DNA from 4 places in the Micromonospora sp. NPDC005237 genome. Region 4 is predicted to be linked to each of the others. Evidence: riboswitches for the same ligand, from Rfam matches in the RefSeq annotation. Region 4 holds a riboswitch; each other region holds the start of a gene.
What was found. A riboswitch is a leader RNA that binds a small molecule or an ion and turns the genes downstream of it on or off. The one in region 4 is predicted to bind cyclic di-AMP.
Positions count from the first base shown of each region.

Region 1: another riboswitch for cyclic di-AMP. It lies ahead of ABZT87_RS18465 (transglycosylase family protein); the one in region 4 lies ahead of ABZT87_RS06180 (NlpC/P60 family protein).
Region 2: another riboswitch for cyclic di-AMP. It lies ahead of ABZT87_RS15395 (C39 family peptidase); the one in region 4 lies ahead of ABZT87_RS06180 (NlpC/P60 family protein).
Region 3: another riboswitch for cyclic di-AMP. It lies ahead of ABZT87_RS11250 (hypothetical protein); the one in region 4 lies ahead of ABZT87_RS06180 (NlpC/P60 family protein).

Region 1 is NZ_JBEXHJ010000006.1:261,001-266,730, forward strand. It holds gene ABZT87_RS18445 (BTAD domain-containing putative transcriptional regulator) at 1-2,069, opposite strand, end outside; gene ABZT87_RS18450 (peptidase inhibitor family I36 protein) at 2,252-2,653, shown strand; gene ABZT87_RS18455 (peptidoglycan-binding domain-containing protein) at 2,738-3,226, opposite strand; gene ABZT87_RS18460 (hypothetical protein) at 3,331-3,510, shown strand; cyclic di-AMP (ydaO/yuaA leader) riboswitch at 3,692-3,836, shown strand; gene ABZT87_RS18465 (transglycosylase family protein) at 3,836-4,513, shown strand; gene ABZT87_RS18470 (hypothetical protein) at 4,586-4,924, opposite strand; gene dinB (DNA polymerase IV) at 5,153-5,730, opposite strand, start outside.
Region 2 is NZ_JBEXHJ010000005.1:117,747-123,476, reverse strand. It holds gene ABZT87_RS15410 (bifunctional cytidylyltransferase/SDR family oxidoreductase) at 1-234, shown strand, start outside; gene ABZT87_RS15405 (CDP-glycerol glycerophosphotransferase family protein) at 274-1,944, shown strand; gene ABZT87_RS15400 (alpha/beta hydrolase) at 1,949-2,695, opposite strand; gene ABZT87_RS15395 (C39 family peptidase) at 2,821-3,663, opposite strand; cyclic di-AMP (ydaO/yuaA leader) riboswitch at 3,896-4,036, opposite strand; gene ABZT87_RS15390 (hypothetical protein) at 4,322-5,089, opposite strand; gene ABZT87_RS15385 (hypothetical protein) at 5,308-5,730, opposite strand, start outside.
Region 3 is NZ_JBEXHJ010000003.1:520,038-525,767, forward strand. It holds gene ABZT87_RS11240 (AAA family ATPase) at 1-296, shown strand, start outside; gene ABZT87_RS11245 (cation diffusion facilitator family transporter) at 403-1,320, shown strand; cyclic di-AMP (ydaO/yuaA leader) riboswitch at 1,462-1,593, shown strand; gene ABZT87_RS11250 (hypothetical protein) at 1,647-2,666, shown strand; gene ABZT87_RS11255 (hypothetical protein) at 2,789-3,304, shown strand; gene ABZT87_RS11260 (SRPBCC family protein) at 3,353-3,820, opposite strand; gene ABZT87_RS11265 (PfkB family carbohydrate kinase) at 3,992-4,969, shown strand; gene ABZT87_RS11270 (5'/3'-nucleotidase SurE) at 4,966-5,730, shown strand, end outside.
Region 4 is NZ_JBEXHJ010000002.1:278,086-283,815, reverse strand. It holds gene ABZT87_RS06195 (zinc metalloprotease) at 1-242, shown strand, start outside; gene ABZT87_RS06190 (pyridoxamine 5'-phosphate oxidase family protein) at 321-878, opposite strand; gene dcd (dCTP deaminase) at 978-1,556, shown strand; gene ABZT87_RS06180 (NlpC/P60 family protein) at 1,620-2,660, opposite strand; cyclic di-AMP (ydaO/yuaA leader) riboswitch at 2,674-2,810, opposite strand; gene ABZT87_RS06175 (N-acetylmuramoyl-L-alanine amidase) at 3,045-5,021, shown strand; gene ABZT87_RS06170 (NlpC/P60 family protein) at 5,084-5,730, opposite strand, start outside.

The sequences.
Region 1 (5,730 bases), on a different contig from region 4:
GCCAGCTGCCAGGCGTGTCGGTCGAACCCGCTGGCGGAGCATCGTTCGACAAGCGCGATCAGCACGTCGCGCTCGCGCGTGAACCAGGCCATTGCCTCGTCATGGTCGCCGAACTTCTCCGCCCGGACGCCGGCGACGGCCGGGGCGAGGGTGATCGGATCCCAGTGCGGGTGCAGCAACACGGCCGCGCCGTGCGCGCTGTGCAGGTAGTGGTCGAAGAGCCGGCCGCGCGCCTCGGCCCGGTCGCCGGCCGGATCGTGTTCGGCGGACAGCTCGGCCGCGAAGGCCCGCAACAGGTCGTGCATCGCGTACCGGTCCGGGCCGCGCTCCAACACCAGATGCGCGTCGGCCAGCTCGGCGAACGCCGCCCGGACGGCCCGTCGACCGCCGCCGGCGAGACTGACCGCGGCCGCCGTACTCACCGTCACGTCCGTACTTCCCCCGACCAGCCGGAACAGCCGCGCGGTCGACGCCGACAACAGCCGGTACGACCAGGACAGCGCCCCCCGCACACTGCTCTCGTGCTCTCCGGTGTCCAGTCCGTCCAGCCGGCCGTCGGCCCGGAGCTGCGCGCCCAACTCGGTCAGGGGCAGCTGGGGCCGGACCACCGCCCGGGCCGCCACCACGACCAGGGCCAGTGGCAGCCGGTCGCAGAGTCGGACCAGCTCGTCGACGGCGGCCCGCTCGACCCTCGCCCGCGCCCCGATCCGCGCGTAGAGCAGGGCCTGCGCGTCCTCGGCGGTGAGCAGATCCAGCACGACCGCCTCGGCGCCCTCGGTGGCCACCAGCCCGGTGAGCCGATCCCGGCTGGTCACCAGCACCAGGCAGCCGGCGGCGCCCGGCAGCAGCGGCCGGACCTGCGCCGCGTCCCGGGCGTTGTCGAGCAGCACCAGCATCCGCCGACCGGCGAGCAGACTCCGGTACAGCGCGGTCTGTGCCTGCTCATCCGCCGGCACCTCCCGCGGCGGCACCCCGAGCGCGGCCAGGAAACCCCGGACCACCTGCTCCGGGCTGCGCACCACACCGCTGTGGCTGTAGCCCTGCAGGTTGGCGTAGAGCTGCCCGTCGGGGAAGTGTCCGGCGGCCCGGTGCGCCCAGTGCACGGCGAGCGCCGTCTTGCCCACCCCGCCCGCCCCGGAGAGCACCGCCAGCGGGACCGCCCCGGGTTGCGCCTCGGCGGACGCCCGCAGCGCGTCCAGACGGGCCAGCTCCGGACCGCGCCCGGCGAAACCCCGGACATCCGACGGCAACTGCGCCGGGATCGGGCGCTCCGGGTGCGGCCTGGCGACGTGGCCCGCTCCGGTGGGGGCGGGGGACGGTCCGGGAGTGGGCACGGTGATCTCACCGCGCAGGATGGCCTGGTGCAGCTGGCGGAGCTCGACGCCCGGGTCCGCGCCGAGCGCGTCGGCGAGCCGGTCCCGCAGCCGGGCGTAGTACGCCAGCGCCTGTGCGCCGCGACCGGCCGCGGCCAGCGCGTGCAGCAGCACGGCGGCGACCGGTTCGTCCAGGGGGTGGTCGTCGGCGAGCCGGGTCAGCGGGTCGATGACCGCTTCCGGCTCGCCCCGCCGCAGCAGGCCGCGGGCCCACTGCACGGCGGTGTCGGTGTGCCGGCGGTGCCAGTCCTGCCGGACCCGGGCCGCCCACTCGCCGGGCAGCCCGGCCAGCGGCTCGCCGCGCCACAGCTCCAGCGCCCGGCGCAACAGCTCCACCCGCTCGGGGTCGTCGTCAACCAGTCCATCGGCCCGGTGTCGCAGCACGTCGAAGTGCGGGCCGTCCACTGTCTCCGGTGGCTGGTCCAGCAGGTACCCGCCGGAGCGTCGTACCAGCGCGTCCGGTGCGCCCGCGTCGGCCAGCACGCGGCGGAGCCGGGCGAGGTAGACGTGCAGGTTGTGGCGAACCCTGGGCGGTGGCGTGTCGCCCCAGACCCGGTCCACCAGCGACTCCACATGGACCGGTCGGCCGACGTCGACCGCCAGCGCGGCCAGGACGGCGCGCTGGCGGGCTGCTCCGGCGTCGACCAGGCGGCCGTCCGCCCAGACCTCGACCGGCCCGAGGACCCGAATCTCCATGAACCGCCGCTCGCCGCATCGCCAGTCGGACAATCCGCCGACGGACGGCCGGATTGAGGTTCCGGCAGGAATTCGTCGACCTGCCGCGCAGATCATCGTTGGCACAGCGGCATCAATCAATGCGATGTCGGCAATTCGACTCACGGCCTGTTCCGGTCGTGACGACACCGGAGGTCACCATCGTGCGAAGTGCTCTGCGAAGGTTCACGTCCGCCCTGCTCGGCGTGGTTGCCGTGGGCGCCGCGCTCGGCGTCGCCCCGAGCCCGGCCCAGGCCAACTACGCCTGCCCCTCGGGTCTGCTCTGCCTGTACGCCGGGACCAACTTCAGCGGGGACATCTTCCTGCTCGACGGGCCGTACAACGGCTGCAACGACGTCGGGCTGCCCTCGTACTTCCGCAACAGGACCCAGTCGATCATCAACAACCGACCGTCCGGCACCGTCTCCACCTTCTGGGACAACGCCAACGCCACCGGCCTGCTCGGCTACCAGCACGCCTACGGCTACCGGGCGAACCTGGCGTACGACTCGGCCGCGATCGGGGGGAACTGGAACCAGCGGATCGAGGCGGTCCGGGTCTGCTGATCCGCGGACCGAAGCGGGCAGGGGGGTGCACGACGGCGCCGGTCGGAATTCCACGGGGGACTCCGACCGGCGCCGTCACGCGGCTCAGCCCGGGTAGTAGCAGACGTTCGGGATGACCGGGCCGCCGTTGACCCCGAAGATCGCGAAGCCCATGTACGCCCGGGTCTGCGGGCCGTACTCGCCGTCCTCGGCGATGTTCGCGTACACGATGTCTTCGTTGATCTTGTGTTGGGCGTACCGGACGGCGTCGCGGGTCTTCGGGCCGTAGTTGCCGTCGAGGCTCAGTGAGCGCGAGTAGCAGTTGTTCAGCGCCTCCTGAAGCACCAGCACCGCCGAGCCCGAGTGGCCGTAGGTGAGATAGCACTGTTTGTTCCCGGTCTGCCAACCAACGGTCGGCACGTGCATGTCCGCGCCGCCCGGATAGCCGCCGACCCGGTAGAAGGTCAGGCTGGTGCAGGGGCTGGACGCGTGCGCGGCGGTCGGTGCGAGCAGGGTCAGGCCGGCGCTGGCCAGGACGGTCACGAGGGTGGCGGCGGCGCTGCGGCGGCCGATGCGGCTCCGGTGGATCGGCATGCTCTCCTCCTGGGAAGGTTGCCGGGGTCGACCCGGTGTGCTTCCGAGCATCGCGGCCGTCGATCTATGGTTTCCTGCCCGAACGTCAATTCCCAGGAGCGCCGATGCCCGTCGACGCCGTGATCTTCAGCGGGCAGGGACCGCACGCCGAGCTGGCGTGCCACGATCGGCGCCTCCTGGGAGCACGGCCGCTCCCACCACCCGCCGATCGGCCCGTTCCTCACCTCGAACTGCTCCGTCGCACCATCGCCTGGCTGCGTACGGGCGGTGACATCCGGGCCTGATCGGAATCGGTCCATGATGGTCGGTGCACAGCCGCGCGTGGTCCGCAACCGCTGGCAGAGGCGCCGCGCGTGCGCCGGTGAACAAGTTCACAAGCGTTGGGCGAGGGTCACCGACCGTGCCTACCGTCGATCGAGTCCACCACCGTGGACGCCACGACCGGCAACGCCAAATCCTGCCCCCGGTCGTCGGATACCAGAACCCCGGGCAGGAGCGGGGGACCCACGTTCCTCGGTGCATGTCACCTCGGGGTGAAGCCGCCACCGCGCGGCCGGGCTCCTCGGCCCGAACCCGACAGCTCACCTCGCCGGCGTGGAGGAACCACACATGACGTCTGTCCACACGCCCCGTCATCGACGGGTCACCACCCGCCGCGTCGCCGTCGGCACCCTGGCCGTCGGCGCGATCACCGGCGCCGTCGCCCTCTTCGGCCCCGCGGCCCCGGCCCAGGCCGGTGTCAACTGGGACGCGATCGCCAAGTGCGAGTCCGGCGGCAACTGGAAGATCAACACCGGTAACGGCTACTACGGCGGGTTGCAGTTCTCCCAGGGCACCTGGGCCGGCTACGGCGGCAAGAAGTACGCCGCCCGTGCCGACCTGGCGAGCCGCGGCGAGCAGATCGCCATCGCCGAGAAGGTGCTCGACGGGCAGGGCATCGGCGCGTGGCCGACCTGCGGCCGCAAGGGCGGCTCGTCGGGCGGCTCCGCCACGAAGTCCTCGACGAAGTCGACCGCGAAGTCGTCGAAGTCCACCGCCGGGAAGGACCGGTCCACCGCCCCGAAGGAGCGGTCGTCGCGCGGCGACCAGCCGGCGACCCGCAACCACGAGCGCACCGCCCCGGCGGCCAGCGGCGACACGTATGTGGTCAAGCCGGGGGACACCCTGTCGGAGATCGCCGACAGCCACCGCCAGGCCGGCGGCTGGCAGGCCCTGTACGAGCGCAACCGGCAGCTGATCGGCGCCGACCCGGGTCTGATTCTCCCGGGCCAGCGGCTCAGCCTGTAAGAGCACCAGCAGCGGGCGCTCGACCGGATTCCGGTCGAGCGCCCGCTGGCATGTCGTGCAGGCGGGTGGGCGTCAGGCGGCCGAGGCGGTCGCCGTCGACAGCGACCCGGTGGTACGGGTCTGCCGCGGAGCCGAAGCCCGCTCCGGGGACCGGCCGGTCGACGTGGCGGCGTCGGGTCGCTGCGGGGCGGCTGTGGGCGGTGTGTCGTCCGCCCGACGGGCCAGCCGGAGCGACTGTTCAGCGGTGCTGCGCGCCGCACACGGCCAGGGTTGGCCGGCGCAGAGCAGGTTGCGGCACGCGCCCTCCTCGTCCGACTCGTGTGCGGCCAGCACGTCGAGCGCGAGCTGCCAGAGCAGCGGATCGGTCACGTCGCGCGGACGCTCGGCACGCCGGCTCGCACGGTTGCTCATGTCGTCGGACATGGTGGTCCCCCCTGTCAGGCTGATTCCCCGAAACCTCTCCACTCGCACCGCCGGCAAAACCCCCCACCTGCTGTGATCTGCGTGGCAGCGCCGATGCGGCCCCGCGAGGCGGCCCCGCCGCGCGACCCCGGCCGCATCGGACATGTCGGCCGTCATCTGAGCAACACCGCGACCTCGCGGTCCTGACGACAGCCGGGCGGGCAGTGCGTCGTGCCGTCAGTCCGGCAACAGCGGCATCTCGACGCCCGGCTCCCGGCCCAGCAGGACCGCCCGGGTGAGCGCCGAGGAGCCGAACCGGTCGCGGACCGCGTCCACCGCGGCGTCCAGGTCGGCCCCGGGGTCGGCCTGGAACGGCAGTTCCGGCTGCACCGGGTTGTCGTCGAGGTTGCCCACTGAGACGCCGACCAGGGTGACGCCCCGCCTGTCGATCTCCGGTAGCGCGGCTCGCAGCAACGCCCGCGCGGCGGCGAGCAGCGGCACGGTGTCCGCGGTCGCCTTGCGGACGGTGTGCGAGCGGGTGGCCCGGGTGTAGTCGCCGAAGCGCAGCCGCAGCACCACCGTGCGCCCGGACCGCCCGGCCGCCCGCATCCGTCGGGTGACCCGGTCGACCAGGCCGGCCAGGATGGCGTCCAGCTCCGCCGGGGCATGCGGGGTACGTCCCAACGCGTGCTGCGCGCCCATCGAGCCCCGGCGGCGGCCGACCTGCACCGACCGGGGGTCGCGCATGTGGGCCAGGGCGTGCAGGTGCCGGCCGGCACCCGCCCCGAGCAGGGACACCAGCGCGGCCTCGCCGA
Region 2 (5,730 bases), on a different contig from region 4:
AACTGCATCAACCCGGAGCGGACCGCGACCCCGATGCGGACCCGGGCGTTCGGCGAGGAGCCGGAGCACACCCTGCTCGCGGCGGAGGCCGTCGCCCAGTCGTCGCTGGACGTGCTGATCTCCGACCTGACCGGTCAGGTCATCGACGTACGCCGGGCGCCCGGTAACGGTCCGTCGGTGCCGGCCCAGTCGGCGCGGGCCGAGGCGGCGGCGGCCGTGACCTCCGCGAGCTGACGCGGGCGACGGAACTCCGACGGCGGCGAACGGAACGACATGCGTGGTGACCTGGTCCGAAAGCTGCTTGCCCGGTGCCTGAGCGTCGGTCTGGCGGTGCTGGCGTTCGTCGTGGTGGCGCTGACCGGCGCCACCGGGTGGGGGCTGGCGCTGGCCGTCGCGGCGCTGGCCGCGGCGGCCGCCGAGCAGCGGATCCGGCCCGGCGCTGACCTGGTCGCCGAGACGGCGCTGATCGCCGCGGCGGTCCTGGTCGGCTACACCCGGCGACTCGACGACGGGTTCGACCCGGCGCTGGCCGCCACGGCGCTGGTCCTGCTGGGGCTGGTGCTCCTGGTGGGGCCGCTGCGGACCGCCGGCAACCTGGAGGTCCGGGCGGCCAACCTGCCGGTACGGGCCTGGACCCCGCTGATCGCCGACCGGCTCGGCGTCGCCCTGTTGGGGCTGCTCGCGGCAGTGGCCCTCGCCGCCGCGCTGACCCTGCCCGCCGCCGTGGCGCTCGTCGTCAGCCTGCTGGTGGGCGCCGGCGCCGGGGCGGTCGCGCTGGACCTGGCCCGGCGGCGGTTCCGGCCCACCGGCGGCGGTGGGCCGGTGGCCCGCGCGCTGCGCCGGCACCAGCCGGAGTTCCTGCTCTACTTCTCCGCGCCGCCCGGCTCGGAATACCAGGTCACCATGTGGCTGCCGTACCTGGAGCGGATCGGCAGGCCGTTTTTGGTCCTGGTGCGCGAGCCGGAGTTCCTGGCGCCCATCGCCGCGGCCACCGACGCGCCGGTGGTCTACTGCCCCACCCTGCGGGCGATCGACGAGGCGCTGGTGCCGAGCCTGCGGGTGGCGTTCTACGTCAACCACGGGGCGAAGAACAGCCACTGCGTCCGGTTCACCCAGCTCACCCACATCCAGCTGCACCACGGCGACAGCGACAAGGCGCCGAGCGCCAACCCGGTCTCGGGGATCTTCGACCGGATCTTCGTGGCCGGTCCGGCGGCGATCGACCGGTACGCCCGTGCAGGGGTGCGGATCCCGGCGGACAAGTTCGTGGTGGTGGGCCGCCCGCAGGTCGAGTCGATCGACGTACGCCGGGAGCCGGCGCGCGGCCTCGCGAGCCCGACGGTGCTCTACACCCCGACCTGGACCGGGCACCACGCCGACGCCGACTACTGCTCGCTGCCGGTGGCCGAGGAGCTGCTGCGACGGCTGCTGGAGCGCGGTGCCACGGTGATCCTGCGGGCCCACCCGTACACGGCGCAGAACCCGGCGTCGGCACGCCAGTTGGGCCGGCTGACCGAGCTGCTGGCCGCCGACCGGGCCCGCAGCGGACGGCAGCACGTCTTCGGCGCGGCGGCCCGCGAGCTGAGCCTGACCGACTGCGTCAACCGCTCGGACGCGCTGGTCTCCGACGTGTCCGGCGTGATCTCGGACTACCTCTACTCCGGCAAGCCGTACGCCGTGACCGACATGGGCGACGAGGGCGACCGGTTCACCCACCGTTTCCCGTTGGCCGGGTCGGGTTACGTGCTGCGGCGCGACATGTCGAATGTGGACGCCGCGCTCACCGCGCTGCTGGACACCGACCCGCTGGCCGAGGAGCGCTGGGCCACCCGCCGCCGCTACCTGGGTGACTTCCCCGCCGAGTCGTACGCCGAGGCTTTCCTGACGGCCGCGCGCCGAGAGCTGGCGCCGGCGGAGAACCTGGCCACGTCAGCACCGGTCTAGCAGCTCAGCGGTAGGCGTCCAGCAGCGCCAGCACGGCGGCCGGGTCCTCCAGGTGCGCGTTGTGGCCGAGACCGGGCAGCGTGGCGACCGGCACGCCGTACTCCTTGAGCTGCGCGTCGGTGACCATCGGGTCGTGCTCGCCGCGCGCCAGCACCACCGGCACGTCGGTCGCCGCCAGCAGCGCGGTCAGGTCGGGCTCGCCGACGGCGAACGCGCTCGTGTCCATCGCGAGCCGCCACCGGCCGTCGACCTGGCGCAGGCCGGCGTCCACCATCGGGTGGTCCGGGGAGACCAGGCCGGTGAGGCCGGCGACCCGCAGGTAGCGGCGGGCGGCCTCAGTGCGGCTGGCGAACCAACCGAGCGGGCGGGCGGCGAGCTCCGCGGCCCGGGCCAGCTCGGCGGGTGACCAGACCGCCTTGATGCCCAACCCGACCACCGCGTCCACCGGCAGCCCGGCGTCGCGGGCCGCCAGCGCCAGGCCGACCACCCCACCCAGCGAGTGGCCGAGCACCACGATGCGGTCGTCGAAGGCCAGGCCCTGCGCGATCCGCTGGGCCAGACCCTCGAAGGAGTACGACGACAGCGGGGCCGACCAGCCGTGCCCGGCGAGATCCGGCGCCAACCACCGCCCTGGCCAGTGCTGCTCCAGCAGTGGCGCCCAGGGCAGCCACACGTCGCCCGTCGCTCCCATGCCGTGCAGCAGCAGCAGGACCGGCCCGCGACCGGCGTGACCAACCGATTCGTCCACCACGGCCGCAGTCTCCCACGGTTCGTGGCCCGGTACGAGAGCCGTCATCGGCATCGACGCGAGACGCCGCGGGCGCCGGCCCCTCGTGGGGGACGGCGCCCGCGGCGTCGTGGGCGTCAGCGCCTGGGTCAGGCGGAGTAGCCCCGGGTGGCGATCCAGTTGGCCAGGTCGATCGTGGTGATCCAGTACGCCGGGTCGGCCGCGTTCGCCGAGTCGGCGATCCGCACGGTCCGGCCGTTGTCCTTGTAGCCCACGACGGCGATGTAGTGCCCACCGCCGTAGGAGTGCCAGCCGCCATTGGTGTCGGTGGCGTCGCCGACGACGTTGGCCACCACGCCCCGGCCGTCGGTGATGGCCTTGACGACGTCGGCCTGGAGGCGGTCCATCTGCGCCGGGCTGGGCGTGCCCGCGAACATCCGGGTCTGGTACGGGGAACCCTTCACCTCGGCGTTGAGCACCCGGGTGGTGTCCTCGGCCGAGTTGGTGCCCATCTCGGTGGTGCCCAGCTCGGCGCCGAGCTCCTCCTGCGTACGGTCGATGCCGGTGGCGCTGAGGGCGTTGCGGGTGGCCGCCGGGCCGCAGTTGTAGTACGTGTTCTGCGCCTCGTAGTCGTAGTCGAGCACCTTGGTCGCGGGCGGCTTCGGCGGCGTCGGCTTACGGGTGAGGTCCGGGTTGCTCGTGGCCTTCGCGGCGGGCGACGCGGCGCTGGTGGCCGGGGCGGCAGTGCTCGGCACGGCCGAGGGGGACGCGACGCGCGCCTGGTCGCGGGACGCGATGGTGTCGCTGCGCATCTCGGCGACTGTGGTCGCGGTGTGCTCGCTGGCCGGGGCGCCGTCGGTGCCGGCGAGCAGGGCGCCGGTCGTGGTGGCGATCGCGAGGGCCGCGGCGGAGGCCGCGACGATCTGGTACGGGCGCTCGGTCGCGAGGCGACGGAGCTGACGCTGCAGGGTGTGCTTCACGGGGTCCTCCACGGTTCGGGGGGTGAGCGGCACACCGGGCTCGGCCGGTATCCGGGCAGGCGCCAGCGCGCGAACCGTGGTCCGCGGATGGTGAACCGCTCAGGGGAACGCCCGGCGCGGCCGGGCGGGAAAGGCGGCGACCCGGGGGGTCAGCTCACCGTCACAAGGCGGATGAGCGGGGGCGCCGCGACGCCGTGGAGGCGGGGGAACAACCGAGGGGTGGAAAGGTGCTGCACGAGGATGGAACTCCTTCCGTCACCGCCTACCGGGTTAGCTGACGGATTCGGGCGGGAAGATCGCCCTACCGCGGGCCGTGGCTCGCGGATTCACCCCGGACTTACTGTGGGTCCCCGGTTCGTAGATCACGATTGAGCGGGTCGGCACGGCGTCGCCTCCTGCGATCGGTTACCGCACCGGACAGCACGACAGTACTGGCCAGTGCGGACCCTGCCAAGCCACGCCCACCTGCGTAAACATCGTTTGGCGCACCAATTTCTGCGCGTATTGCCGCTGACGTGACTCGATGGGACAACCGGTTCCGGAGGCGCCGACGGGCGACAACCGGACAGGCTGCCGGCAACGCCGCCGCAATCGCGCGAACATTGGCCGCCGATGGTGCCGGTCGCCCGATTTCCATCGTCCGTGACGGGCCTCACATAACAGATCGGGCTCAACCGACCCGGGCCGGACGCCAGCGTGTCACGACTGCCGAACGCGACGCCCGGGTCGTCGTACGGCGCGACGGCAGCGGGTTCGGCCGCAACCGGACCGCCGCCGCGTACGCCTCCTCGGCGAGCGTGCGTGCCGACTCGGCGGCCAGCTCCGCGTCCCGCCAGGCCGACCGCTCCCGCTCGTCGGCGGCCCGGTGGTCGGCCAGCCTCGCGTCACGGATCGCCCGGGTGAGCAGCACCTCCTGCTCGACCGGGTGCCGGCGGGGATCCCAGCCGCGCCGGTGCCCGAACACGTCACCGAGCTGAGTCATGGTCAACTCGCCGCGCCAGTGCGCCGCCATCGCGGCACGGTGCAGGTAGCGCTCCCGGGCCGCGTACTCGGCCGGGGTGTGCGGGGTACGTGGGGTCGGCAGCGCCCCGGCGGTGGCGAACCGACGGGCTGCGGTGTCCGCCTCGTCGTACCGGGACCAGGCGGCCTGCGCCTCTTCCTGAGTGATCAGCCAGTCAGCGCGTCGTCGCCGGGCCGTCTGCGCCGCGCGGGCCGCGGCCACGGCCACCTCTTCGGCGTAGCGGCGCAGGTCGGCGAGTTCGGCGGCGGCCACCTCCTGGGCGGTGGGCGGCGGCATCGGCTCGGAGGCGGTCGAGTCCGGCTCGGGACGGGCGACCAGCACGGCGAGAACGGTCAGCGCCAGCAGGAACAGGGCCGACCAGATGGCGGCGGCCTGGGGCACCTCGGTCAGGAACTGGTAGAAGACGACGGTCTCCATGGTCGGCACCTCGGGAGAATGCGCGTTGCGACGGGGAAGCCGCACGAGGGTCGGTGACCCGCGGGTCGGCTGGTACGGACTGGTGTGTCGACAGGTGCGGTGGCGGGACGCTCGATCGGGGCCTCGGCGCTGCGGCGGGGCGGCTCAGCAGCCGGTGCGGTGGCCAGTGGCCGGCGCGGAGGTCAGTGACCCGGTGCGGGTCAGGAGCCGGTGCGCGGTCAGTGACCCGCCGTGATTCGGTGCTCCGGTGGGGCCCGGGGAGCGCGGGCGGCCGGATTGTTGGCGCGGGGTGACCGCTCGGAGACCGCCCGCGCCGGCGTCACACCGGTCGACGTGGCGACCAGGGTGCGCGAAGTGCCGTGCAGCGCGGGCTGCGGGTCGGCGGACCACGCCGAGCCGGCCTCGTCAACGGCGGCGGACTCGTCAACGGCGGCGCTGTCGCGGGTGGCGCTGTCGCGGGCGGCGGTCTGGTCGTCGTCGACGATGGACGTCGCGGGCCCGGTGCTGGTCACGGCGGCGGGTCGGTCGGGCGACGCGGGCGGCTCGACTGCGGACGTCGCCGAGGCGGCTGGCGTTGGCGACCCCGGAAGGGCCGTGGTCGCGCCGAGCGCGAGGGCGGCGATGACGGCGAGGCTGGTCAG
Region 3 (5,730 bases), on a different contig from region 4:
GGTTGGAGACCGCGGTCGTGGAGGCGGCCACCGGCCTGCTGGCCGAGGTGGACGGCACGGTCGGGGTGATCACGCCGGTCACCCGCCGCGACGAGGTCGCCGGTTGGCTCGGCTCACTCGGCGCGGCGCGGCTGCAGGTGGTGACCAGCCTGGAGGCGAAGGGCATGGAGTACGACGGGGTGGTGCTGGTCGCCCCGAGCGAGATCCGGGCCGATCCGGGCTCCGGCGTACGAACGCTCTACGTGGCGCTCTCCCGGGCCACCCAGCGGCTCACCACCATCGACCCGACCGGCTGACCTGCGGGTTGCCGTGTCGAAGGGTGGGCCGGTCCGTACACTTGCATACATAGCGATGTGAGCATACATTTGACCGGGTCCCGGGTGGCGACGGAGGGTGGATTTCGTGGGAGCAGGTCATGACCACCACCACGGGTCGGTCACCAACGCCGCCCACCAGCACCGGGGCCGACTCTGGGCCGCGTTCGGGCTGCTCGCGACCCTGATGGTGGTCGAGGGTGTGGCCGCCTTCCACACCGGCTCGCTCGCCCTGCTCTCCGACGCCGGGCACATGTTCACCGACGTGCTGGGCATCGGGATGGCGCTCGCCGCGATCACCGCCACCCGGCGGGCCACCGGCGACCCGCAGCGCACCTTCGGGCTCTACCGCCTCGAGGTGCTCGCCGCCCTGGCCAACGCCGTCCTGCTCTCCGGCGTGGCGGTCTACGTGGTGATCGAGGCGATCGGCCGGTTCGGCGACCCGCACGAGGTGCTGACCGGCCCGATGCTCGCGGTGGCCGTCCTCGGCCTGCTCGCGAACGTGATCGCGTTCGCGCTGCTGCGCGCCGGCGCCCGGGAGAGCATCAACCTCCAGGGCGCCTACCTGGAGGTGCTCGGCGACCTGCTCGGCTCGCTCGGCGTGATCGGCGCGGCGCTGCTCATCGCGGTCACCGAGTGGTGGTGGGCCGACCCGTTGGTCGCGGTCGCCATCGGCGTGTTCATCCTGCCGCGCACCTGGCGGCTGGGGCGCGCGGCCGTCCGCATCCTGGTGCAGGCCGCCCCGGAACACCTCCAGGTCACCGCCGTGCACGACCGACTGGCCGCGGTGCCCGGCGTGGTGGAGGTGCACGACCTGCACGTCTGGACGCTCACCTCGGGCATGGAGGTGGCCTCCGCACACCTGATCATGGCACCCGGCGGGGAGGTCGGCACGGTGCTCACCGCGGCGCGTACCGCCCTGCGGGAGGACTTCCGCATCGAGCACGCCACGCTGCAGATCGAGCCCGGGTCCGCCACGGGCGCCTGCGGTTCGATCGAGTGGTGAGCACCTATCTGACGAAAAGACCGTTTTGCCGTCATCTTTGGTGGCGGCGCAGACACCTTCCGTCACATCGACTGCACACGTCCCACCTGCCCCGGTAGGCTCGTCCCCGGCCACCACCCGGCGGCGCCCTCCCGGCGCCGGTGGCGGCCGCCGCCTAATCACCCGAGAGGGCGAACCGGGGAACCACGTTCCTGGGGTGCATCCGCGTCAGCGGTAGGGATCTTCCGTCCCGAACCCGTCAGCTAACCCGGTCGGCGGCTGACGGAAGGACATGCGTAGTGGCACCAGCACGACCACCCGCCGCCCGACTCGCGGCACTGATCGTCATGATGGTCACCCTCGGCGTCGCCCTACCGGTGGGCGCCGCCACCGCCGCTCCCCCCGGCGGCCTGCGGGCCGCCGCGGCGCCCGACGGCGACGAGGAGGGCGGCACCCCCGCGCTGCGGGCCCAACTGGAGGCCGCCAGCAAGGGCTACCTGGACGCGAAGCGCGCCCTGGACACCTCCGTCCAGCGCCAGCAGCAACTCGCGGCCAAGCTGAAGACCACCGAGGCCGAGATGACCGTGCGCAACGGCAAGGTCGGCGAGATCGCCGGCGTGGCGTACCGCACCGGCCGGCTCAGCACCGTCTCGGCGTTGCTCAACACCAACACCCCCGAGGGCTTCATGGACCGGGCGGCCGCGCTGGACGTGGTGGCCGCCAACGAGGACCGGGTGCTGCGCGACCTGCACGCCACCCGGGACGAGGCCAACCGCACCCGCACCGCCCTGGACGGCGAGATCCGCGAGCAGCGCAAGCAGGTCGAGGTGATGGCCAAGCGCAAGGAACAGGCCGAACGGGCCCTGGCGGTCGCCACCAGCAAGCCGCGCACCACCGCTGCCGACACCAGTTCCAACCGGGGCACCTCCACCGCCAACGCCCAGCCCGCGCCGCGCAACTCCGACGGCTCCTGGCCGTCCGAGTCGTGCAGCGTCAACGACCCCACCCCGGCCAGCGGCTGCATCACCCCCCGCACCCTGCACGCCCTCAACCAGGCGAAGGCCGCCGGCTTCACCCGGTACGTCTCCTGTCACCGCTCGGGCGGCTCCGGCGAACACCCGAAGGGCCGGGCCTGCGACTTCGCCGCCCAGAAGGGCGGCTTCGGCGGGGACGCCACCGGCGGCGACAAGACGTACGGCAACAACCTGGCCGCGTACTTCATCCGCAACTCCGACCGGCTCGCCGTGCTCTACGTGATCTGGTACAGGCAGATCTGGCTGCCCAGCAGCGGGTGGAAGTCGTACAGCGGGGGGAACGGCGACCCCTCCAGCGAACACACCAACCACGTACACCTGTCGGTGTACTGACCCCACCGGTGGCCGGCGCACCGTCGAGCGGGTGCGCCGGCCCCGGGTACGTCAGCGGACGTACCCCGGACGCCGCCGGTGATCGGACGACCCGGCCGGGCCGGGCCGGCAGCATGTCGGGTATGCCGCGAATCCCACCCGCCACCCGCAAGGCGCTGCTCACCCTGCACCTCATCACCTCGCTCGGCTGGCTCGGGGCCGACCTGGTGCTGCTCACCCTCGGCATCGCGGCACAGCGCGGCGCCGACCCGGCCGTGGTCTATCCGGTCGCCGGGCTCGTCGGCACGGTGCTGTTCGCGCCGCTGAGCGTGCTCGTCTGGCTCGTCGGCGTCGCCAGCGCGCTGCTCACCCCCTGGGGCCTGGTGCGCTACCGGTGGGTGCTGGTCAAGCTCGTGATCACCACGGCGATGGTCGGGCTGGTGCTGTTCCTGCTCACCCCGAACCTGCGGCACGCGAGCGCGCTGGGCGCCGCCCTCCCCGCCCGGGATCGCGCCGACCTGGTGATCGCGCCCGCGGTGTCGACCAGCCTCATGATCATCGCGACCGTGCTCTCCACGTACAAGCCCTGGGGCCGCCGAGCCACCCGGCCGACCGGCGCGCGGAGCGTGCCGCGCGAGCGCGCCGCCACAAGGACGTAGCGGCCACCGGGAGGCCACCACGACGCGAGACCGCAGCCGCGGGGTGGGTCAGGCCGGGGGTTGTTCGTCGGGGGTGGTGTCCAGGGCCGCACCGAGGCGGGTGGCCAGGGCGAGGTGGGCGGCGCGGGCCTGTTGGAAGGCGTACCGGAACAGGGGCGTCGGCGCGCGCAGGGTGATGTCGACGTCGATCCGGACCAGGCCGTCCGGCTCGGCGCGCAACCGGGTGTGGTTGCGGACGGTGGTGGCCGGCCACTGGCGGGCCACCGTGACGATCTCGTCAGGTTCGCTGATCAGCACGTCCGCCTGGTAGGTGGTGCGGAAGCGCAACGGCCCCACCGCCAGCCTGTCGTTGATCGTGTAGCTGGCCCGGGCGCCCGGACGGGGCGGCACCCGGCGGACCCGGACGATCAGGGGGTGCAGTTCGCCCTGGCGGGTCAGGTCGCTCAACAACGCCGCCGCCTCGGCGAGTGAGCAGCGGGCCTGGACGGTGTAGCTGAAGCTGTCGCTGCTGAGCACACAGTCTCCCGACGTCGCTGGTCGCACGATTGTCCCGTACGCGGCTCAGGCTGGCAACGCCCGGACGGACACCGTCCGTTGTCCCGGTATTCGCGCAGCATTCCCATTACGGTCGGCTGATGGGAAATCACCGGTTGTGACGAGAGGTGGACACATGTTCGGTGACGACCGGTGAGCGGGCACGTGATGGTCTTCGCGCCCACCCCGCAGCTGACGGTGACCGTGGATCAGCCGAACGACCAGCCCGAACTGCACCTGCACCCCGGCGGCCAGGGCGTCTGGCAGGCCCGCATGGTGCTGTCGCTCGGGGTCGACGTGGTGCTCTGCGCCGCGCTCGGTGGCGAGGTCGGTCAGGTGCTGGAGCCGCTGCTGGTCAGCGAGGGGGTGGACCTGAAGGTGGTGATGCGCGACTCCGGCAGCGGCGGGTACGTGCACGACCGGCGGGGCGGGTCCCGACAGGAGGTCGTGGACGTGCCCGGGGACCGACTGAGCCGCCACGAGCTGGACGAGTTGTACAACCTGGCGCTCGGCGAGGGACTGCGCGCCGACGTGAGCGTCCTCAGTGGCCCGAATGCGCCGTGGCTCGTCCCGGCCGACCTGTACCGCCGCTTCGCCGCCGACCTCGGCGCCAACGGCAGCCGGGTGGTGGCTGATCTGTCCGGTGATCACCTGGGCGCCGTACTGGACGGCGGTGTGTTCTTCCTGAAGGTGAGTCACGAGGAGCTGGTCCGGGACGGTCGCGCCCGCAGTGGGGACGGCGCCGAGCTGACCCGGACGATGTACGACCTGCACGCCGCCGGCGCCGAGACGGTGGTGGTGAGCCGAGCCGACCAGCCGGCGCTGGCGCTCATCGACGGGGAGCTCTTCGAGGTGGAGATGCCCCGGCTGGAGGCCGCCGATCCGCGCGGCGCGGGCGACTCGATGACCGCCGGCGTGGCGGCCGTGATCGCCCGTGGTGGCGACATCCGGACGGCCATCCGTACCGGCGCCGCGGCCGGCGCGCTGAACGTGACCCGGCACGGGCTGGGCACCGGACGGTTGGACTCGATCACCGGGCTGGTGGAGCGGGTCCGGCTGGTCCCGGCGGACAGTCGGCAACAGGAGCGGACCACCCCCGACGAGTTGGCCGACCGGGCGGTCGAGCGATGACGCTGCGGGTGCTCGTGACCAACGACGACGGGATCGCCGCGCCGGGCATCCAGGCGTTGGCCGTGGCCGCCGCCCAGCGGGGCCTGGACGTGGTGGTCGCGGCGCCGATGGAGGAGGCCAGCGGCACCAGCGCCGCGATGAGCGCGGTGGAACGGGACGGGCGGGTGGTGGTGCACGACCACCCGCTGCCCGACCTGGCGGGCGTGCCGGCGTACGGGGTCGCCGGCTCGCCCGGTTTCATCACGCTGATCGCGCTGCACGGCGCGTTCGGCCCGCCGCCGTCGGTGGTGCTGTCGGGGATCAACCGGGGTGCCAACGCCGGCCGCGCCGTGCTGCACTCCGGCACGGTGGGCGCCGCCTTCACCGCCGCCTCGAACGGGTGCCGGGCCATGGCCGTCTCACTGGACGTGCTCTCCGCGGGCGAGGCGACGGCCGGCAGCGGCGGGGCAGCGGTGGACGCCGCAGCCCGCGTACGCGACGCCGAACGGCACTGGGTCACCGCCGCGCGGGTCGCCCTGGACCTGCTCCCCCGGCTGACCGCCGCGCCGCCGGAGAGCGTGCTCAACGTCAACGCCCCCGACCTGCCGCACGGACGGCTGCGCGGGGTACGTCGCGGCTCCCTGGCCAGCTTCGGTCAGGTGCAGATGACGGTGGCCGAGTCGGGGCACGGCTTCGTGCGTACCGCGCTGGAGGAGCCCGGCCAGGCCGCGCAGCCCGGCACGGACCTGGCTTTGCTGGCCGCCGGGTACGCGTCGGTGACG
Region 4 (5,730 bases):
GGCTGAACCTCTACCACACCTTCCAGGGTGGCTGCGGCGGCTCCGGTGACAGCGTCAGCGACACCCCGGCCGAGGCGTCGCCGGCGTACGAGTGCCCGACCGGGCGGAACACCTGCTCGGCGACCGGCCTGGACCCGATCACCAACTTCATGGACTACACCTACGACTCGTGCATGTACCAGTTCACCCCGGGGCAGGCGAGCCGCATGCTGACCGCGTGGAACGCGTACCGCGCGGCGTAGCTCTCCTCGCGTACACCTGGTGCCGGCTCCGTCACGACGGAGCCGGCACCGGCGTTTTTTTGCACAGCAGGGCCGTGGTCAGGCGGCCGTGCACTGGACGTCACGGCTGCGGCGGGTCGGGCGCGTCTGCGGTACGGCGAGAGGCGCGGCCGGTGCGGGCGGGGCTTGCGGGTCCAGCCAGACCCGCACGGCCGGGCGGCTCGGGGTGACACCCGGAACGCCTGCGGCGTGCTGCTCGCGACGGGTCAACATCGCCACGTCGACGGTGAACTCGAACAGCCGCCAGTCGACCTGCGGCTCGGCCCGGGCGCTCTGCGCCAGTCGGGCCACCTGGACCGGGTCGGTGACCGGCCAGGCGTGGCCCGCCACGTACGCCTCGTCGTCGCTCTCCTCCGGAGGGAACGAGTGCAGCGCGTAGCGGCCGTCCCGTTCGAGGTCGCGGCGCTTCGGCGAGTCGATGATGAAGCAGAAGAGACCCTCGTCGGTGATGACCGGGGAGACCGGATGGACCCGGGGCCCGCCGTCGGCGCGGACCGTGGCCAGGTAGCCGAAGCCCGGCCCGTACTGCTGCAGGAGAACGCGGATCCCGTCGGCGAGGCGGGGCTCGTCGGCGGCGAATTCGGACCAGGAAGCCATGCCGACATTCTATCGAACAAATGTACGAGCAGCGACCTCGACGCGCTGGTCACCGGCACCGAATCCGGCCGGTCCGGCCAACGCGGCTATGGTGGTCCGATGCTGCTCTCCGACCGTGACCTGGTCTCCGAGATCAAGGCCGGCACGCTGGGCCTGGAACCGTTCGAGCCCACCCTGGTCCAACCGTCCAGCATCGACGTACGACTCGACCGGCTGTTCCGGGTGTTCAACAACCATCTCTACACCCACATCGACCCGGCCATGCAGCAGGACGACCTGACATCGGTGGTCGAGGTGCCCGACGGCGAGCCGTTCGTGCTGCACCCGGGGGAGTTCGTGCTCGCCTCGACGCTGGAGGTGATCTCGCTCGGCGACCAGCTCGCCGGCCGGCTGGAGGGAAAGAGCTCACTGGGCCGCCTCGGCCTGCTCACCCACTCCACCGCCGGGTTCATCGACCCGGGCTTCTCCGGTCACGTGACGCTGGAGCTGTCCAACGTGGCGAACCTCCCGATCACCCTCTGGCCGGGCATGAAGATCGGCCAGCTCTGCATCTTCCGGCTCTCCTCGCCGGCCGAGCACCCGTACGGCTCGGTGGTCTACGGCTCGCGCTACCAGGGTCAGCGGGGGCCGACGCCGAGCCGCTCCTGGCAGAACTGGCGTGCCTGGCCGACGCGATAGATAGCGGACGACGAGGGCCCGCCGCGACGAGATCGCGACGGGCCCTGCTGCGTCCCGCGTTGGTCAGCCGGGACGGCCGTAGCTGTGGATCGGCCCGTCGTCGACCTTCTTCATCTTGATCGGCTGACCGGCCTGGGAGGCGTGCACCACCCAGCCGTTGCCGACGTACATGCCGACGTGGTGGATGTCGCTGTAGTAGAAGACCAGGTCGCCGGGGCGCAGATCGCCCCTGCTGACATTCTTGGTCACCCGGCTCTGCGCGGCGGCGTTGTGCGGCAGCGACACACCGGCCTTCGCCCACGCGGCGAGCATCAACCCGGAACAGTCGTACGAGTTCGGACCCTCGGCACCCCACACGTACGGCTTGCCGATCTGGGCACAGGCGAACTTGACCGCCGTGCCCGCGCCGCCGCCGGGGTAGCTGGCCGGGCAGGGCGCCGGACGCAGCGGACCGCCGCCACCGCTGCCGTACACCTTGAGGCGCAGCTTCTGCAGCCGGTCGATCTCGTCGTTGATCTGCTTCTTCTTCGCCGCCAGCTGCGCTTCGGTACGGGTCAGCTGGGCCACCATCTCGTCGAGCGGCGCCTTCTGCCGGGCCAGCTCGTCGCGGAGATCGGCGACCTGACGGACGTCCTCCTGCTGGTTGTGGGCGAACCGGTCGAGCATCTCGAGTTGCCCGACCACCTCGCCGGGCGACCGGCTGCCGAGCATCGTGTTCACTGTCGACAGGTTCTCGCCCATGTACGCGCGCACGGCCAGCGCGCTGACCTTGTTCATCGCGGCGTCGACCTGGCGCTCCAGGGGCGCGATGCGGGCGGCGAGCGCGTCGGCCTGCCTGCGCTTCACGGCCAGGTCCGCGCGGGTGGCGTTGTGCCGTTCGATGACCGGTTCGAGCTTGTTCCAGTCGGCGTCGATCTGGCGCTCGATCTCGGCGACGGACGGATCCGCGTGCGCCGCCGTGGCGCTGCCCGTCAGGACGACGGCTACGCCGACCACTGCGGCGAGGGCGGTGGTGAAGCGGGACCAGCGTGGACGCGGCACTGTCGACGTCGGGTCGGCCGAGGCCGACCGTTCGGACGACGGCCGCGGGGCATGGAGGGCCACCGGGGTTCCGTACTCCTTCTTCCTGACCGCCTACCGGGTTAGCTGACGGGTTCGGGCGGGAAGTTGGCGCCCTACCGCATTGGCTGCGGATTCACCCCGGGGGAACCTGGGTCCCCGGCTCGCTCGCAAGCGACTCGGCGGTGTCGGTCCGTTACCGCCCGGGATGGGCAGACCTGCTACCGGGCCGACAAATGACCAGAGTAGAGACGGCCGTTACCGATCCGCAACCCGTGCGGCCGTGACACTCCGTACCGATTGGAGGAGGTCACCGAGCGTGCGTGAAGCTTTCTTTCGATGCAGTTTGATATATGGAAAGGTATTGACGCGGACTCCCGACCGGCGCGAAGGTGACCACACCGTTACCAGTCAAATCTAGGGGGTTCGATGGAACGTCCAACCCTGTCCGCCGGCCGGCGCGCATCGCTCGCGGTCGCCGTGGTCATCGCCACGGCCGCCGTACCGCTGAGCGCCGGCCCCGCCTCCGCCGCACCGGCCGCCGACCGTCAGCAGCAGTACGCCGCCGCGTCGACCGAGTACGGCGTGCCGACCGCCGTGCTGCTCGGCGTCTCCTACCTGGAGTCCCGCTGGGACAGCAACGCCGGCACCCCGAGCACCAGCGGCGGCTACGGACCGATGCACCTGACCGATGCCCGCCACGTGGCCGCCCTACCCGCGCGCGGCCACCACGACGCCGGCACCGAGGATCCGCGCGGCGACGACTCCCGTGCCGTCCTGGCACCCGCGCCGGCCACGGATCCCGCGCCGCCCACCGCCGCGATGCAGACCGTCGACGCCGCCGCCGCGCTGACCGGCGCCGCCCCCGAGGCGCTGCGCAGCGACGCGACGACCAACATCCGGGGCGGGGCGGCGCTGCTGGCCGCGTACCAACGGGAGGTGGGCGCTCCGGTCGGCGCCGGCACCGACCCCGCCACCTGGTACGGCGCGGTGGCCCGCTACGCCGGCGCGGACAGCGCCGACGCCGCGGCGGCCTTCGCCGACGAGGTCTACACCACCATCGGCGACGGCGAGACCCGCGTGACCGACGACGGCCAGTGGGTCACGTTGCCGGCCCGCGCGGTCCAACCCCAGCGTTCCTGGCTGGACCGGCTGGGCCTACGACGACTCGCCCGCCCGGACGGGCTGGAGTGCCCGCGTACGGTCTCCTGTGAGTGGATTCCGGCACCCTACGAGGCGTTCGGCGACGGCGACTACGGCAACCACGATCTCTCCGACCGGCCCGCCCGGCAGAAGATCGAGTACATCGTCATCCACGACACCGAGGCGAGTTGGGCGACCACCCTGAAACTCGTCCAGGACCCGACCTACGTGAGCTGGCACTACTCGCTGCGCTCGGTGGACGGGCACATCGCCCAGCACGTCAAGACCAAGGACGTCGCCTGGCACGCCGGCAACTGGTACGTCAACGCGAAGTCGATCGGGCTGGAACACGAGGGCTTCGCCGCGCAGGGCACCTGGTACACCGAGGCGATGTACCGGACCTCGGCGAAGCTCGTCCGGCACCTCGCGCTGCGGTACGGCATCCCGCTGGACCGCCAGCACATCATCGGCCACGACAACGTGCCCGGCACCGTCGCGTCGACCGTGCGCGGGATGCACTGGGACCCGGGGCCCTACTGGGACTGGACGCACTACTTCGACCTGCTGCACGCACCGCGACTGGACACCGGCACCCCGGCCACCGGGCTGGTCCGGATCGACCCCGACTACGCGACCAACCAACCGGCGTTCACCGGGTGCGTCACCCCTGGAACACCCTGCGCGCCGCGCGGCTCCTCGTCGGTGGTGCTGCACACCGCGCCGTCCGCGGACGCGCCGCTGGTCAACGACATCGCGCTCCGCCCGGACGGCACCCCGAACACGATGGACGTGTCGGACCACGGGGCGCGGGCCTCCGCCGGTCAGACGTACGCGCTGGCCGGCCGGCAGGGCGACTGGACGGCCATCTGGTACCTCGGGCAACGGGCCTGGTTCCACAACCCGGCGTCCGCGCCGACCGCCACCTGGACCGTCGGCGTGGTGGCCGTTCCGAAGCCGGGCCGGGCCACCATCCCCGTGTACGGGCGGGCCTACCCGGAGCAGGCGGCCTACCCGGCCGGCGTGCCCTACCAGGCGATCTCACCGCTGCAGTACACGCTGGCCGCCGGTCAGCGCTACGCCGTCGGCGCGGTGCTGGCCGGCGAGTACTACCGGGCCAGCACGTTCGACGGCTCCTCGCCCGGCGACTGGACGGTGATCCGGGGCAAGAACCGGTATGCGCAGATCCAGTTCGGCCACCGCATCATGTACGTCGACCTCGCCGACGTGCAGCTCCTGCCGTCCCCGGTGGGCGCTCCCCGCTGACGAACGACATACGACGAGGGCCCCCGGTCATCCGACCGAGGGCCCTCGTGGCGTCCGCTGGATCAGCCGGGTCGGCGGAACCCGGCGATCGGCATGGTGGTGATGCTGGACACCTGCACCGGTTTGCCTGCACGAGGCGCGTGCACCATCTGGTTGTTACCCAGATAGAGCCCGACATGGCTCAGGCCGGAGAAGAAGAAGACCAGGTCACCGGGACGGGCGTCGGCACGCGACACGGCCTTGCCCTCGTTCCACTGGTCACCCGTGTGGTGGGTGAGGGAGATCCCGGCCGACTTGTACGCGTACTGGGTCAGGCCCGAGCAGTCGAACGAGTTCGGGCCGGTGGCGCCCCAGACGTACGGGTCGCCGACCTGCTGGCAGGCGGTCTTGATCGCCTTCTGGGCGGCCACGGCGAGCACACCGTTGATGGTCGGGCAGCCGACGGTCTTGACCGTGGTCTTGGGCATCGACGCCTCAAGCTTCTTGATCTCGGCGTCGATCTGCTTCTTCTTGGCCGCCAGCTCGTTCTGCTGCTTGGTCTGGGTGGCGATCAGCGCGTCGAGCTTCTGCTTCTCGCTGTCGTACTTGGCCCGCACGGCCAGCACGCCCTCGACCTGCTTGCGCTCCTGCGCGGCCAGCCGGTCGAGGAGGGTGAGCTGCTCGGTGAGGGTGTCCGGCTTGGCGCTGATCAGCAGCGCGCCGATCTCCT